4 regions of the Paenibacillus sp. GL_099_B genome follow, and region 2 is predicted to be linked to each of the others. Evidence: predicted binding sites of a transcription regulator. Region 2 holds the regulator's gene; each other region holds the start of a gene.

The links. The regulator Rex, encoded in region 2, represses fermentation and respiration genes when NADH is low (regulators of the CRP and FNR family bind a similar motif). The targets are predictions, from matches to a motif close to TTGTGAAATATTTCACAA.
Region 1: a site for Rex is predicted at 1,284-1,301, ahead of AC3ITG_RS29855 (formate/nitrite transporter family protein). Genes of this name have one in related genera too.
Region 3: a site for Rex is predicted at 2,054-2,071, ahead of pflB (formate C-acetyltransferase). Genes of this name have one in related genera too.
Region 4: a site for Rex is predicted at 1,380-1,397, ahead of AC3ITG_RS19125 (cytochrome ubiquinol oxidase subunit I). Genes of this name have one in related genera too.

Annotation. Positions count from the first base shown of each region.
Region 1 covers NZ_CM174430.1:6,555,111-6,558,307, forward strand. Annotated here, with positions in the region: gene AC3ITG_RS29855 (formate/nitrite transporter family protein) at 342-1,196, opposite strand; gene AC3ITG_RS29860 (hypothetical protein) at 1,471-1,791, shown strand; gene AC3ITG_RS29865 (hypothetical protein) at 2,159-2,644, shown strand; gene AC3ITG_RS29870 (FAD-dependent oxidoreductase) at 2,778-3,197, opposite strand, start outside.
Region 2 covers NZ_CM174430.1:4,541,375-4,544,571, forward strand. Annotated here, with positions in the region: gene AC3ITG_RS20490 (cell wall elongation regulator TseB-like domain-containing protein) at 1-209, opposite strand, end outside; gene AC3ITG_RS20495 (amidohydrolase) at 251-1,555, opposite strand; gene AC3ITG_RS20500 (redox-sensing transcriptional repressor Rex) at 1,542-2,195, opposite strand; gene dinG (ATP-dependent DNA helicase DinG) at 2,434-3,197, opposite strand, start outside.
Region 3 covers NZ_CM174430.1:4,762,833-4,766,029, forward strand. Annotated here, with positions in the region: gene pflB (formate C-acetyltransferase) at 1-1,972, opposite strand, end outside; gene adhE (bifunctional acetaldehyde-CoA/alcohol dehydrogenase) at 2,745-3,197, opposite strand, start outside.
Region 4 covers NZ_CM174430.1:4,236,539-4,239,735, reverse strand. Annotated here, with positions in the region: gene ccmA (heme ABC exporter ATP-binding protein CcmA) at 1-413, shown strand, start outside; gene AC3ITG_RS19130 (TlpA family protein disulfide reductase) at 446-991, shown strand; gene AC3ITG_RS19125 (cytochrome ubiquinol oxidase subunit I) at 1,563-2,927, shown strand; gene AC3ITG_RS19120 (cytochrome d ubiquinol oxidase subunit II) at 2,924-3,197, shown strand, end outside.

The sequences.
Region 1 (3,197 bases), 2.0 Mb from region 2:
AACCGCTCCAAATTTTTTTCGAAAAATCTTTTTTTCCCTTGATTCAATCTCGAAATTCAGGGGTAAATTAAAAATAAGGCATTAGGCTAGTGTTTCCCCACTTCCTCCTCATGCCATATCATGGACCACTCCCGAAATTCGCCATGAACAGGTTTCGTTCCCCCGAACCTTGTCATGGCGAATTTATTTTGCGTGGATATTTTTTGCATAAAAAAAGCGATTCCTTTCCCGCCCATCACAGCAGACAGCCATGACTTGAACGAGATCAGAATCGCCTCTTCTGTTTACTTTGCACTCGTTACCACGGTTACAACGCTACTCTATTACTCGGAAAAATGCTGCTACGCCTGCTTGCTCCACATCGGTCTGGCTTCTGTCTCCACAGGCTGGGCCGCCGCCATTGCCACTTCAGGCTTCACTTCCGGCTCATGCTTGCGCAGGTACACCATCCAGTAGGCAGCCGCAACAAACAGCGCCCCTCCCGTCAGGTTGCCAAGCCATACCGGAATGAAATTCATGATGTATTGCCCCCACGAATAATGCCCTTCGAAGATCGCCGCAGGTATCAGGAACATGTTGGCGACAACGTGCTGGAATCCAATAGCCACAAAGGCCATCGTTGGGAACCAAATGCCCAGTACTTTTCCACTCATCGTATCCGATGCGTAGGACAGCCATACTGCGAGAGCTACCAGCCAGTTACACCCGATCCCGGATATAAAAGCCTGAAGGAAGCTGTCGTCCAGCTTGTGTCCAGCCATATCCACCACTTTGGTCAAATAGGCACCTTCTGCCGTCAGACCGAGCACATGTCCAAACGCATAGGCCACAAAGAGCGCCCCAAGGAAATTACCTATCGTTACTAAGGTGAGATTCTTCAACATGTTGCCTGCGGACAGTTTACGTGCAATCGTCGCAAGTGGGACGGCCATCATATTACCTGTCAGCAGTTCCCCACCGCCAATCAGCACCAATATTAAACCTACCGGGAACACTGCTGCACCAATCAGATTAACCAAGCTGCCCCACTCGGCCGGAGCAGAAGCAATGACCCGAATATCCAGCAGAAATCCAAGCGCAATAAAAGCACCTGCCAGAAAACTGAGTATCAATACGGAGGACACCGGATTTTGAGCTTTCTTCATCCCCGTATGCGCCGTATATTGTGCAACCTCAAGAGGTGTTTTTGCTGCCATAACGATCCTCTCCTTCACAGTTCATGAACATCATAATTCAACCTGTTTTGTTGATATGTTCATTGTATCGCGAAGGTTTCAAGAGGTTTGTTACTTTTATCACAAAGTCTGAAGGTTCCTACTTTACTCTGCCTTGAAAGCCTTTTGTGCTGAATAGCAGATGAATAAAAAGTTACTCAACTTTCATATTTGGAAATCACTTGAATATTATATATAAATCATATTAAATTACAATTTATTCATTAACTATGTATGTGAGGAGAGATATACTCCATTGAAAAAAATAACATCTATATCTACACTATGTTTAGCCTTGACGGTGGGTATCATATCCTACGTTTTTTGGAATAGTCGAGATGCCCGTGTAACAACTAAAGACACCGAGAATAGAAGTCAGCTCATCGAAACGATATCTATAGGAGATCCTGATCACACAGTGACAACTCATGAACATGAATCCAACCCGCCATTTAAAACAGTATTAGCTGGAAACAATGTATCTACTAATTTTAATGTTGACGAAGAATATAAGCATGTGAAAATCTTTATTGAGAACTCTGAAAAGAAAACGATAAAAAATGGTGATGGTACATGACCGTTCAAGTAACGAATATTTCGTCGAAAAAGTAGCCCCTGGCAAGACTATTTAATGGACGAGTTTTACTAAATTTCCACAAGGCGTTGAGGAAGGAAAGTATTACATCACCTTTCGTGCTGATGGAGAAAATTTTAGCTGGCAAGCTTGGGGAATATCATCCGAAATAGCTAGTGATATGTGATTCATACTTCTTGGAAACTCAAGTTCAATGATATAATTAATTGGACTATCTACAACAATATGGATAGTAAAATTCATAAATTGTTGTAATATAAGGAATATTATTGTTAATATATTGAATTATATTTATATATATGGTTTAATAGTAATGTATTAACATTATACATAAGGGGATGTACACTAAATGAAAAAAGCACTTTTATTATCCGTTTTGTCCTTGTCACTAGCAGCATCAGTATCTGTTGCAGCAGCTTCATCTGATCAAAAAACAGACAGAGTTACCAATGTTAATCCGTCTATAACTCCGATTATTGTTCAAGATGATGATCCTGTTATTGTTCCATTCAGAACTTCAGACCTTTTTAAAACTACCTTATCTGGAGTCACTGATTATAGTTTGTTCAATGTCGCTGGTGGATATGGCCATGTCAAAGTTTATATTAAAAATACTGGAAAAAATACAATTAGAGCGGTAATGGTCCACGATTCAACAAAAAAAGAATACTTCAGTAAAGATATAGCTCCCGGTGGTACTCTGGATTGGAGAAGCTTTACGGATACTCCACAGGGAGTTAGAGGTGGAGATTATACGATAACTTATCGTGCTAATGGAAATCTGCTGAGTGGAAGTGCATGGGGAATATCTGCTGAGAACAACAACGAGCTATAGAGAAAAAACAGGAAAGTTAAAACTCATATCCTTAAATTATTCGATCATCCGTAACAAAAAGTTAACCCGACAGGCTGGTGATTTCTCATCGGCCGATCGGGTTATTTGTTGCTATAAATTAATCAAACCTTCCTTACACCATTGCTGGTGCTTTTACTTCTATTGGAGGTAGTGCTTGCAGACCCGCCGTGTTCAGGAAGTTCCATGGTTTGTTGTAATGTGGCTGAAAGAAGAAGTCGATGAAGGCCAGCTCATCTACGGTCATGTTATTTTGGATGCAAACCGAGATCGTATTAATCGATTGGGTCAGATCAACCTGAGACATCACCTGTGCTCCGACGATCTGACGTGTAGCCTGCTCATATACCACTTTGAGCAACAGTTTCTCAGCCGTTGGCATGAACTCCGGACGATAGCTGTCTTCCAGCACGACAGATTCAACAATCAGACCTTCATCAGCAGCAGACATCTCAGTCATCCCTGTACCCGCGATATTTTGCTCATAAATTTTGATACCCGATGTTCCTTGCGTACCCATGTACCGTGTCGTAGG
Region 2 (3,197 bases):
ATGTTGTCTCCGCCGTCTTTCTGCCCCCAGACATACTTACGCAGCTCTTCGTGGGACGTAATCCCCAGCTGTTCCTGGGCCGCCTGTATGGCCAACGCCTCTTCCTTGCGCTGATCCTGGGTAACATAGACATAATAACGCTGAAGTCCAAACAGAATCAGAACCAGGAGCAGCAGCGATATCCATATCCACTTCTTTTTTTTCTTCAAAAGCCGAACTTCCTTTCCCTATGACGCTCCTGTCCTTGTAATTAACGGGCCAGAAGACTGTCAAATGCCAGTTGAGACTCACGCAGAATGCGCTCTTCATCCATCGAAAGACATTCGCCATGTTTAACCACTTGTTTACCATCCACCCACACATGCTCCACATCTTTGGCCGATGCCGAGTAGACCGTATGGGAAATCAGATCGGTATGAGGATAGAAATGGGCTTGTTCGATGTTCAACGCGATGAAGTCGGCCTTCATGCCAACTTGCAGAGCTCCTGTATTGTTCAGGAATATGGATTTGGCACCATACGAAGTTCCAAGCATAAGCGCTTCCCCTGCCGGCACTGCAGTAGGATCACCGGATACCCCTTTGTGAATCAACGCAGCCAGTCTCATTTCTTCAAACATATCCAGATTATTGTTACTTGCTGGTCCGTCTGTTCCCAGGGACACGGTCACGCCTGCTTTCAGCAGATCAGGTACACGTGCAACACCCGAAGCCAATTTCAGGTTACTGCCTGGATTGTGGGAAACTGCTACATCATGCCGTGCGAGAATCTCGATCTCCTCATCATTCAGATGTACCGCATGCGCAACCAGAGATGGACGGGAGAAAAATCCTAGCTTCTCCAGATGTGCGACCGGACGCAGTCCGTAATCAGCCACGTTCTGCTCCACTTCGCGAAGCGTTTCAGACATATGCGTATGCAAAGGCAGATTCAGGTCATGAGCAACCTGTACCAGCTTCTCTATGTAATCCGAAGGGCAAGTGTAAGGGGCGTGTGGAGAGATTACGGTTGTAATTCTTCCGTCTGCTTGTCCATTCCATTGACGGGCAAATGCTGCGGATTCTTCCAGCTTGCGTAGTTGTTCTTCTTCTGAGCAAAGTCCGATTACCCCACGTGCCAGAGCAGCCCGAACGCCAGATTGTTCCACCACTTTCGCCACCTGATCCATATGATCATACATATCCAGGAACGCTGTTGTTCCGCCCTTCAACATTTCAAGCACGGAAAGTGATGTGCCCCAATATACGTCTTCAGACGTCATTTTGGCTTCCATTGGCCACATTTTCTCCTGCAACCATACTTGTAACGCCAGATCGTCTCCATGACCTCTCAGAAGCGACATGGCCGCGTGACCATGCGTATTGATCAGACCCGGCAAGAAGAACAGTCCTTTTCCGTCCACCTTTGTCAGACTTTCGTCTCCTTCCGGCAATGTCTCACCAATATGCACAATCTTGTCATTCTCGACAACCATAAAACCTTGAACCACTTTCCAATTCGTACCCTCACTCACGGCAAATTTGCCGTTGTGAATTACCCATCTATTTGTCGTCATCTTCCTCGTCGTCCTTTCCATTCTCCAAGTAATAAGCAAGGCTTAGCAGATCCGTCGTAAAATCGGCATGATGAATGCGAATATGCGGCGGGGTCTTTAGGATCGTTGGCGCAAAATTCAGGATCGCTTCAATTCCTGACTCAATCAGCTGATCTGCAACATTTTGAGCTTCCGTATCCGGAACCGTGATAATACCTATACGAATGTTATCTTTTTTGACCGAATCCGTTAATTCATTCATCGGCTGCACCGTCAGACTGTTGATTTGACTCCCAATCTTCGGACCGTAGGCATCAAATACAGCGACGATCTTCATGTTGTCTTTGAGGTAGGCATTGTAATTGGACAAAGCATGTCCCAAATTACCTGCTCCAACAAGAGCCACATTGATCTGCTGGTCTATTTTTAAAATATGGCGGATTTTCTCGATGAGATATGAAACGTCATACCCGATCCCTTTACGACCAAAGTCACCGAAGTAAGCCAGGTCTTTACGAATCTGGGCAGGATTCAAATCCAGCCTCAGTCCAAGTTCTTGTGAAGAAACCGTATTGACTTCGCGCTGATGCAGTTCATTCAAATAACGCAAGTAAACAGGCAATCTACGCACCACGGCTTCCGAAATTTTATCTGATTTCATTCATTGCTCCCCCTTACCAAGGCCACGATAGATAGATCAAAAGATGAGCACCCTGTCTAAAACGATGCAAAAATGATTACTGAATTAAACAGGATGCTCCTTGTTATATAATGGATAATTGCTTAAATTATTCCTTTAATCATTTTACTCGCATATCCATGAACGAATAAATGATATTACTCAATTTTACCGCCAATCAGTGGCGTCATGCAATAATGCAAGGTACAGAGCATATCTGTTATTGTTGTTCATCGGTTGGTCTCTCGAGCCATTCCGAAATGCGTGGAACCATCTGCTCGGTGAGCATGTGCTCCATTTTGGGACCAGGTAATGAATATAAAAAGTACTTGCCATAATACGCTTCAATGACGCGTGTATCGTATACAATCACTATGCCTCTGTCTTTACCTGTACGAACCAGTCTGCCAAATCCCTGCTTGAAACGAATGACTGCTTGTGGCACTGACAGCTTCATAAACGGGTTTTTCTTCTGCTGTTGCAAAAGCTCGCTCTTCGCTTCGACTAATGGATGATTCGGTGGCTGGAACGGCAGTCTGACAATCGCAAGACAGGTCAGAGCCTCTCCCGGAATGTCCACTCCTTCCCAGAAACTGCTTGTGCCAAGAAGCACCGTTGCTTTCGCATCTTGGAAGCGGCGTGTAAGCTTAGAACGACTGCCGCTGTCCACCCCTTGCCCAAGTAAAGAGATATCATTGCCTGACAAGGCCTCCTTAAGCGGGTCATAAACCTGACGCAGCATGCGGTAGGAGGTGAACAACACCATCATGCGTCCACGAGTCGCGATAGCCGTTTCCGCGAGCGAGTGCACGAGCATATCCACAAAGTGGGCATCGCCTACACTGCCCTTCACGCTTGGGAAATCACGTGGAATGACAAGCAGAGCCTGTTCGCGATAGTTGAACGGTGACGGCAGCATGGACGTTAACAAGCGGTTATTCTCGGCAGCTTCCTGCAAGCCCAGCTGTTCGATCATGAATTGGA
Region 3 (3,197 bases), 220 kb from region 2:
GGCTGTGTTCATATGGCAGTTTGGCTACTGAGCCAAGGGATGCCAGTGCACCTTTTTTGTCCCGACCATGCATTGGGTTCGCTCCTGGTGCAAACGGTTCGCCTGCTTTACGGCCATCCGGTGTTGTACCTGTTTTTTTGCCATACACTACGTTCGATGTGATCGTCAGTACAGACTGTGTTGGGATCGCATTACGATACGCTTTGTGTTTGCGAATCATGCCCATGAAGCTCTCCACCAGTTCAACTGCAATGCTATCGACACTGTCTTCATTGTTACCGTAACAAGGGAAGTCGCCTTCAATTTCAAAATCAATTGCGATGCCTTGTTCGTTGCGGATCGGTTTGACTTTCGCATACTTGATTGCGCTCAGAGAATCTGCTGCAACCGAGAGACCAGCAATACCACAAGCCATCGTACGTACGATGTCACGGTCATGCAGGGCCATTTCAATACGCTCATAGCTGTATTTGTCATGCATGTAGTGAATGACGTTGAGTGAGTTCATATACAGTTTGGCGAGCCATTCCATCATCGGTTTGAAACGTTTCATAACTTCATTGTACTCCAGCACTTCGCTTGTGATCGCCGGATACTCCGGTCCAACTTGTGCTCCCGATTTCTCATCACGACCGCCGTTGATTGCATACAGCAATGCTTTTGCCAGGTTCGCACGAGCGCCGAAGAACTGCATTTGTTTCCCGATCTTCATCGCAGATACGCAGCAAGCAATACCATAATCGTCTCCGTAGATCGGACGCATCAGATCATCATTTTCATACTGGATGGAGCTCGTTTCGATGGATACTTTCGTACAGTATTGTTTGAAACCTTTCGGAAGCTTGGTGGACCAGAGTACAGTCAGGTTCGGCTCAGGTGCAGGGCCAAGGTTGTTTAGAGTGTGCAGGAAACGGAAGCTATTTTTCGTAACACGGGTTTCTCCATTTACGGACATGCCCCCGATGGATTCAGTTACCCATGTTGGGTCTCCACTGAACAATTCATTATAATCCGGCGTACGCAGGAATTTGACGATCCGCAGTTTCATAACAAAATGGTCAACCAGTTCTTGAGCCTGTTCTTCAGTTAGCAAGCCTTCTTGCAAGTCACGTTCAATGTAAATATCAAGGAAAGAAGAAACACGTCCAAGCGACATTGCTGCACCATTTTGCTCTTTGATCGCAGCCAGGTAACCGAAGTAGAGCCATTGGAACGCTTCTTTTGCGGTTGTGGCTGGCAAGGAAATATCGAAACCGTGCATTTCGCCCAGTTGTTTCAATTCTTGCAATGCACGAATCTGCTCGGACAGTTCTTCACGCAGGCGAATGACATCTTCATCAATCACATCGACTTCAAGTGCATTCAGTTCACCTTTTTTATTCCGAATCAGGAAGTCCACGCCATACAGAGCTACCCGGCGATAGTCACCGATGATCCGGCCACGGCCGTAAGCATCAGGCAGACCGGTAATAATCCCTGCTTTACGTGCTGCACGCATTTCAGATGTGTAAGCATCAAATACGCCCTGGTTATGTGTTTTACGGATGTTCGTAAATATATCAATGACGCCTTGAGGCATTTCAAAACCATAAGCTTCACAAGCATCAATCATCATGCGAATTCCACCGAATGGCTGAATGGAACGTTTGAATGGAGCATCCGTTTGAACACCAACAATCTGTTCTTTGGATTTATCCAGATAACCTGGTTGGTGAGAAACAATCGTTGCTGGCGTGTTTACGTCAACATCGAGTACCCCGCCGTTATCGCGCTCTTTTTTTGTCAGATCGGATACGATATCCCATAATTCTTTCGTATTCTGAGTTGCACCTGCAAGAAATGCTTCGTCGCCATAGTAAGGTGATAAGTTGCGTACTAGAAAATCATTCACATCTACGGATTTCGTCCATGTTCCTTTGGTAAAGTTTCTCCAACCTGTTTGTTGTTTGACATCTTTTTCGATCACCGACATAGTAATCCCTCCACAAATTTGGATTTCCGGACACATGACAGGATGCTTCACTCGTCTCATCTGTGCCCAGAGCCGCGATTAATGTGATAAATTTCACATGTAAGCCGGAACATGTTCTCTCTACTTGGGAACCGGAACCGCGGATGAATGTTTTTCTTACATTTTCAGTATACGTCTTCGTTCTTTCATCATCTGTGATTTTTATCACAAAGTTTGTGACCATCCTCACTTCACCTGTGCTGTGTCAAAGTGAACCTTATAACTATTCACATTTAGCCACTGCGCGGACAGAACAACTTCCGATCAATGTTCAAACCCGATTTCCCCAATTGAACAATATAATTTGAACGAAAGGATATGTACACTGGCCACTCCAAGGATAGAACAACCTTCCGATCGCTGTTACCCCCAGATTTTTTTGATTCCCTTTTAAAAAGGGAAAATCCGGGGATAAAGGCGAGCGCTATCGCTTCTTCAGGTTTTTTCTCTCCTCTCCCTTATCGTGTACATTTATGATTCAAACTATATAGCATAGAAGGTTGAAATCGTGCTTGAAAGAGAACACTTCGCTTCTTCAGTTTTTTTCTTCCCTCTTCGTTATGGTGTGAATACCTGGTTCAAAAAGTAACATCACGGATTCCGTGTAACCTCTTTTAGAAAAGACAACTTCAAAGATTACGTTATACCTTTTTTACAGGAAAGACGGCAATCGGGGCTCCCCTCACGGGGAACCCTGACTATATCTGCCTAAATCCTGCTGTTGCTTTAGTTGTTATTCAAACTTGCCGTAGAATGCATTGCGATACACATCTGCCAGCTCAGTCACCAGCGGCAGTTTTGGATTGGCTGTTGTACATTGGTCCTCGAATGCGCGGTCTGCCAGATAATCCACATGTGCCTCAAAGTCTTTGGCGTCGAATCCGATTTCCTGGAACGACTCTTCAATACCCAATGTTTTGTTCAGTTTGCGAATGGCATTGATGAGGCTGGTAACCCCTTCTTCTGTCGTACGTGCAGGCAATCCCAGAATGCGGGCAATTTCGGCATAACGCTCATCTGCAACAAAGTGCGAATATTTCGGGAACGATGCAAATTTGGTCGGTTTTTTCGCATTGTAGCGAATGACGTGCGGCATCAGGATCGCATTGGTACGTCCGTGTGCTGTATGGTACTGACCGCCCCATTTGTGTGCCAAGCTGTGGTTAATGCCCAGGAATGCGTTGGC
Region 4 (3,197 bases), 300 kb from region 2:
TCTGGGCAGCACTTAGGAAAGTGCCCAAAGAGCGAGTAACGGAAGTGCTGACTATGGTAGGCTTGGACGATCAAAAAAAGAAACGGGTCACGACCTTTTCCAAAGGTATGCGGCAGCGTGTTTTATTTGCCCAGGCTCTGCTGTCCAAGCCTCCGCTGCTGATCATGGATGAGCCAACGAATGGACTGGACCCCTTTTGGATGCAGGAGTTTGCAAATCTGATAAAACAGATCAAGGAAGAGGGGCATATGGTCGTGTTCTCCACCCACCAGCTTGAGATCGCAGATGATGTTGCCGATCAGATTGTTTTTATGAACCAAGGACGTAATGTGGGAAATGGCTCTACTGAAGACTTTCGTCAACAGTTCGGGTCGCTTCATGCTGCTTTTCATCATAGTCTTGGCTTAAAATGAAGGTGAATCGATTGGAAATAAAGAGTAAAAAAATGAGTACGAAAATGAGACGTTTGATTACTTTCCTGATTGGAATGGCTGCTTTACTGGCCGCTGCGTGGGCAATTTACCAGGGGACTTCATCATCCGAGCCCAAAAGAACCGGTGCCATTGAAGCCGGTGCAACTGCTCCTGAATTCACTGCGATTAATTCAGCAGGAGAACAGGTGAAGCTGTCCGATTATCGGGGCAAAGTCGTCATGATTAACTTCTGGGCTTCATGGTGCACGCCCTGTGTGAGGGAAATGCCAATGATTAATCAGATCGCTCAGACATATCAAAACGATGTAGAGACCTTGTTTGTCAACGTGGGGGAAGCGAAGGGCACCATTCGTGAATTTATGGAGAAACAGCAATTCGATTTCCCTGTTATCATTGATGTGACCGGAAAGATTTCCAGCAAGTATCGCATCACCGGGTTGCCAGCGACCATGATCATAGATCAGGAAGGCATATTCAGTCACATTCTGCTCGGTGAGTTGACCAAAGATATTCCCTTGCAGCAATGGCTGGTGGAGACCGTACAGCAAAAGAATTAAAGCTTTGCAAGACTTAAGAACAAAAGAAGTCGCTATATAAGCGGCTTCTTTTGTTTTATTTTTTCACGAACACCTTGCACGCATAGTGGAATTGAAATCGTAATACCACGGTTGTACCTAATGAATCAATAGCCCCTTTGGGTGCTTTTTACGCTTTTCACCGAGTTGTCAGAAAGAGTTGATCCTTTCTTGAACATTTAGGGACGAAGACGTGTCAGTGATTGTATTGCTAATTCACAAAGATATAATAATTTTAACTATTAGGTCCTGTTAAGTACTTTGGCCCTTCAGTATCAGGTAAAACATAGCTCGCCAACCCATGCTCAGCCCAGTGACTATGTGTAGCAATACACAATGATGGTGTGGTAAAGCTCCTTCGTCTCTTACTTTGTGAAAAAATTCTCTTTGTACATACAACGATGGAGGAACGGTTTGTAGATAAACTCTGAACCAGTCTCGTGGGGCTCCTATCAACCTGATAAAGAACGCAGTCCAAGGGCTGACTGACCTAATAATTTAAAGATTCAAACATTACGAAAATCGAACAGAGTTTGAAAGGAGGCAGTAAAGAATGGCAATCGATACGGTGATGTGGAGCAAGCTGGTGACAGGTATGACGCTGGGCTTCCACGCTATTTTTGCGACACTTGGCGTAGGTATACCTCTAATGATCGCAATTGCAGAATTCATGGGGATTCGCAAGAAGGACCCCCATTACACACTGATGGCGAAGAGGTGGTCAAGAGGTTTTGTCATTTCTGTGGCGGTTGGTGTGGTGACCGGTACAGCGATTTCACTTCAACTGGCCCTGGTATGGCCGAATTTTATGAAACTGGCAGGCAATGTCATCGCACTTCCGTTATTCATGGAAGTGTTTGCGTTCTTTTTTGAAGCGATCTTCCTGGGCATTTATTTGTATACGTGGGGTCGATTCAAAAATCCGTACATTCACTGGCTGCTGACGATTCCAATCGTCACGGGAGCAGGCATGTCGGCTGTGTTTATTACGACGGTGAACGGCTTCATGAACCAGCCTGGAGGCTTTGTCATGGAAGCAGGCCAATTCACAGCGGTTGACCCGGTGCAGGCGATGCTGAATACGGCGACGTTCTCCAAGGTGTTTCATGTATTAAGCTCGGCCTATTTGACAGGAGCTGCCCTGTTAGCCGGAATTGCAGCCTTTGCACTGCTGAGAAAAGGGGCATCTGCATACCACAAAAAAGCCTTGAACCTCATGATGGCGGTGGTTCTGCTGTTCGGCTTACTGAACACGTTAGCGGGAGATGTGTCCGCCAAGTTTTTGGCCGAGCATCAGCCGGAGAAACTTGCAGCAGCAGAATGGCATTTTGAGACGGAGAGCGGCGCAGATTTGATTTTATTGGGATGGCTGAATGCAGAGCATGAAATTATAGGTGCCCTTCACCTGCCGAAACTGCTCAGCTTCCTGGCCTTTAGTGACTTTAATGCAGAGGTAACCGGACTGGAGGAGTTTCCGAAGGACGAATGGCCGCCGCTGCTCGTTCACTACCTGTTTGATTTAATGGCCGGAATTGGATTTACACTGCTGGTTATCTCAGTCCTGTATTTCCTGTTTGTGTTCTGGAAAAAACGCAATGAGCTGAACAAGTGGCTGCTTGGGATCATAGCGCTAGGCGCACCGATGGCTTTTCTCGGAGTTGAGCTGGGCTGGTTCTATGCTGAACTGGGACGACAGCCGTGGATTATCCGAGGATATATGCGTGTGGAGGAAGCAGCCACTTCATCACCCAACATAAGAATGATCTTTTTCTTCTTCCTGCTTCTCTACATCGTTCTGGGAGTTATGTGTGTTCTTGTCTTAAGACGTTTGTTCAACAATAATCCGGCAGAAGTCGAGATGGAGAAATGGATGAAAGAGAAGCACAATCAGTCTACAGAAAAGGGTGAGCGTGCATGAGTTACGAACTGATTGGCATTTCGGTACTCTGGCTGTTCTTGTATGGCTATTTAATTGTTGCCTCCATTGATTTCGGGGCGGGTTTCTTTGCTTTTTATGCACGCTTGACGAAACAGGATCACCTGATTAATCGTCTGATCTCCCGTTATTTATCACCGGTATGGGAGATTACGAATGTATTTTTTGTCTTTTTCTATATTGGCATCGTTGGATTCTTTCCGGATACGGCGTATTATTACGGATCAGCACTGCTCGTACCAGGGAGTATTG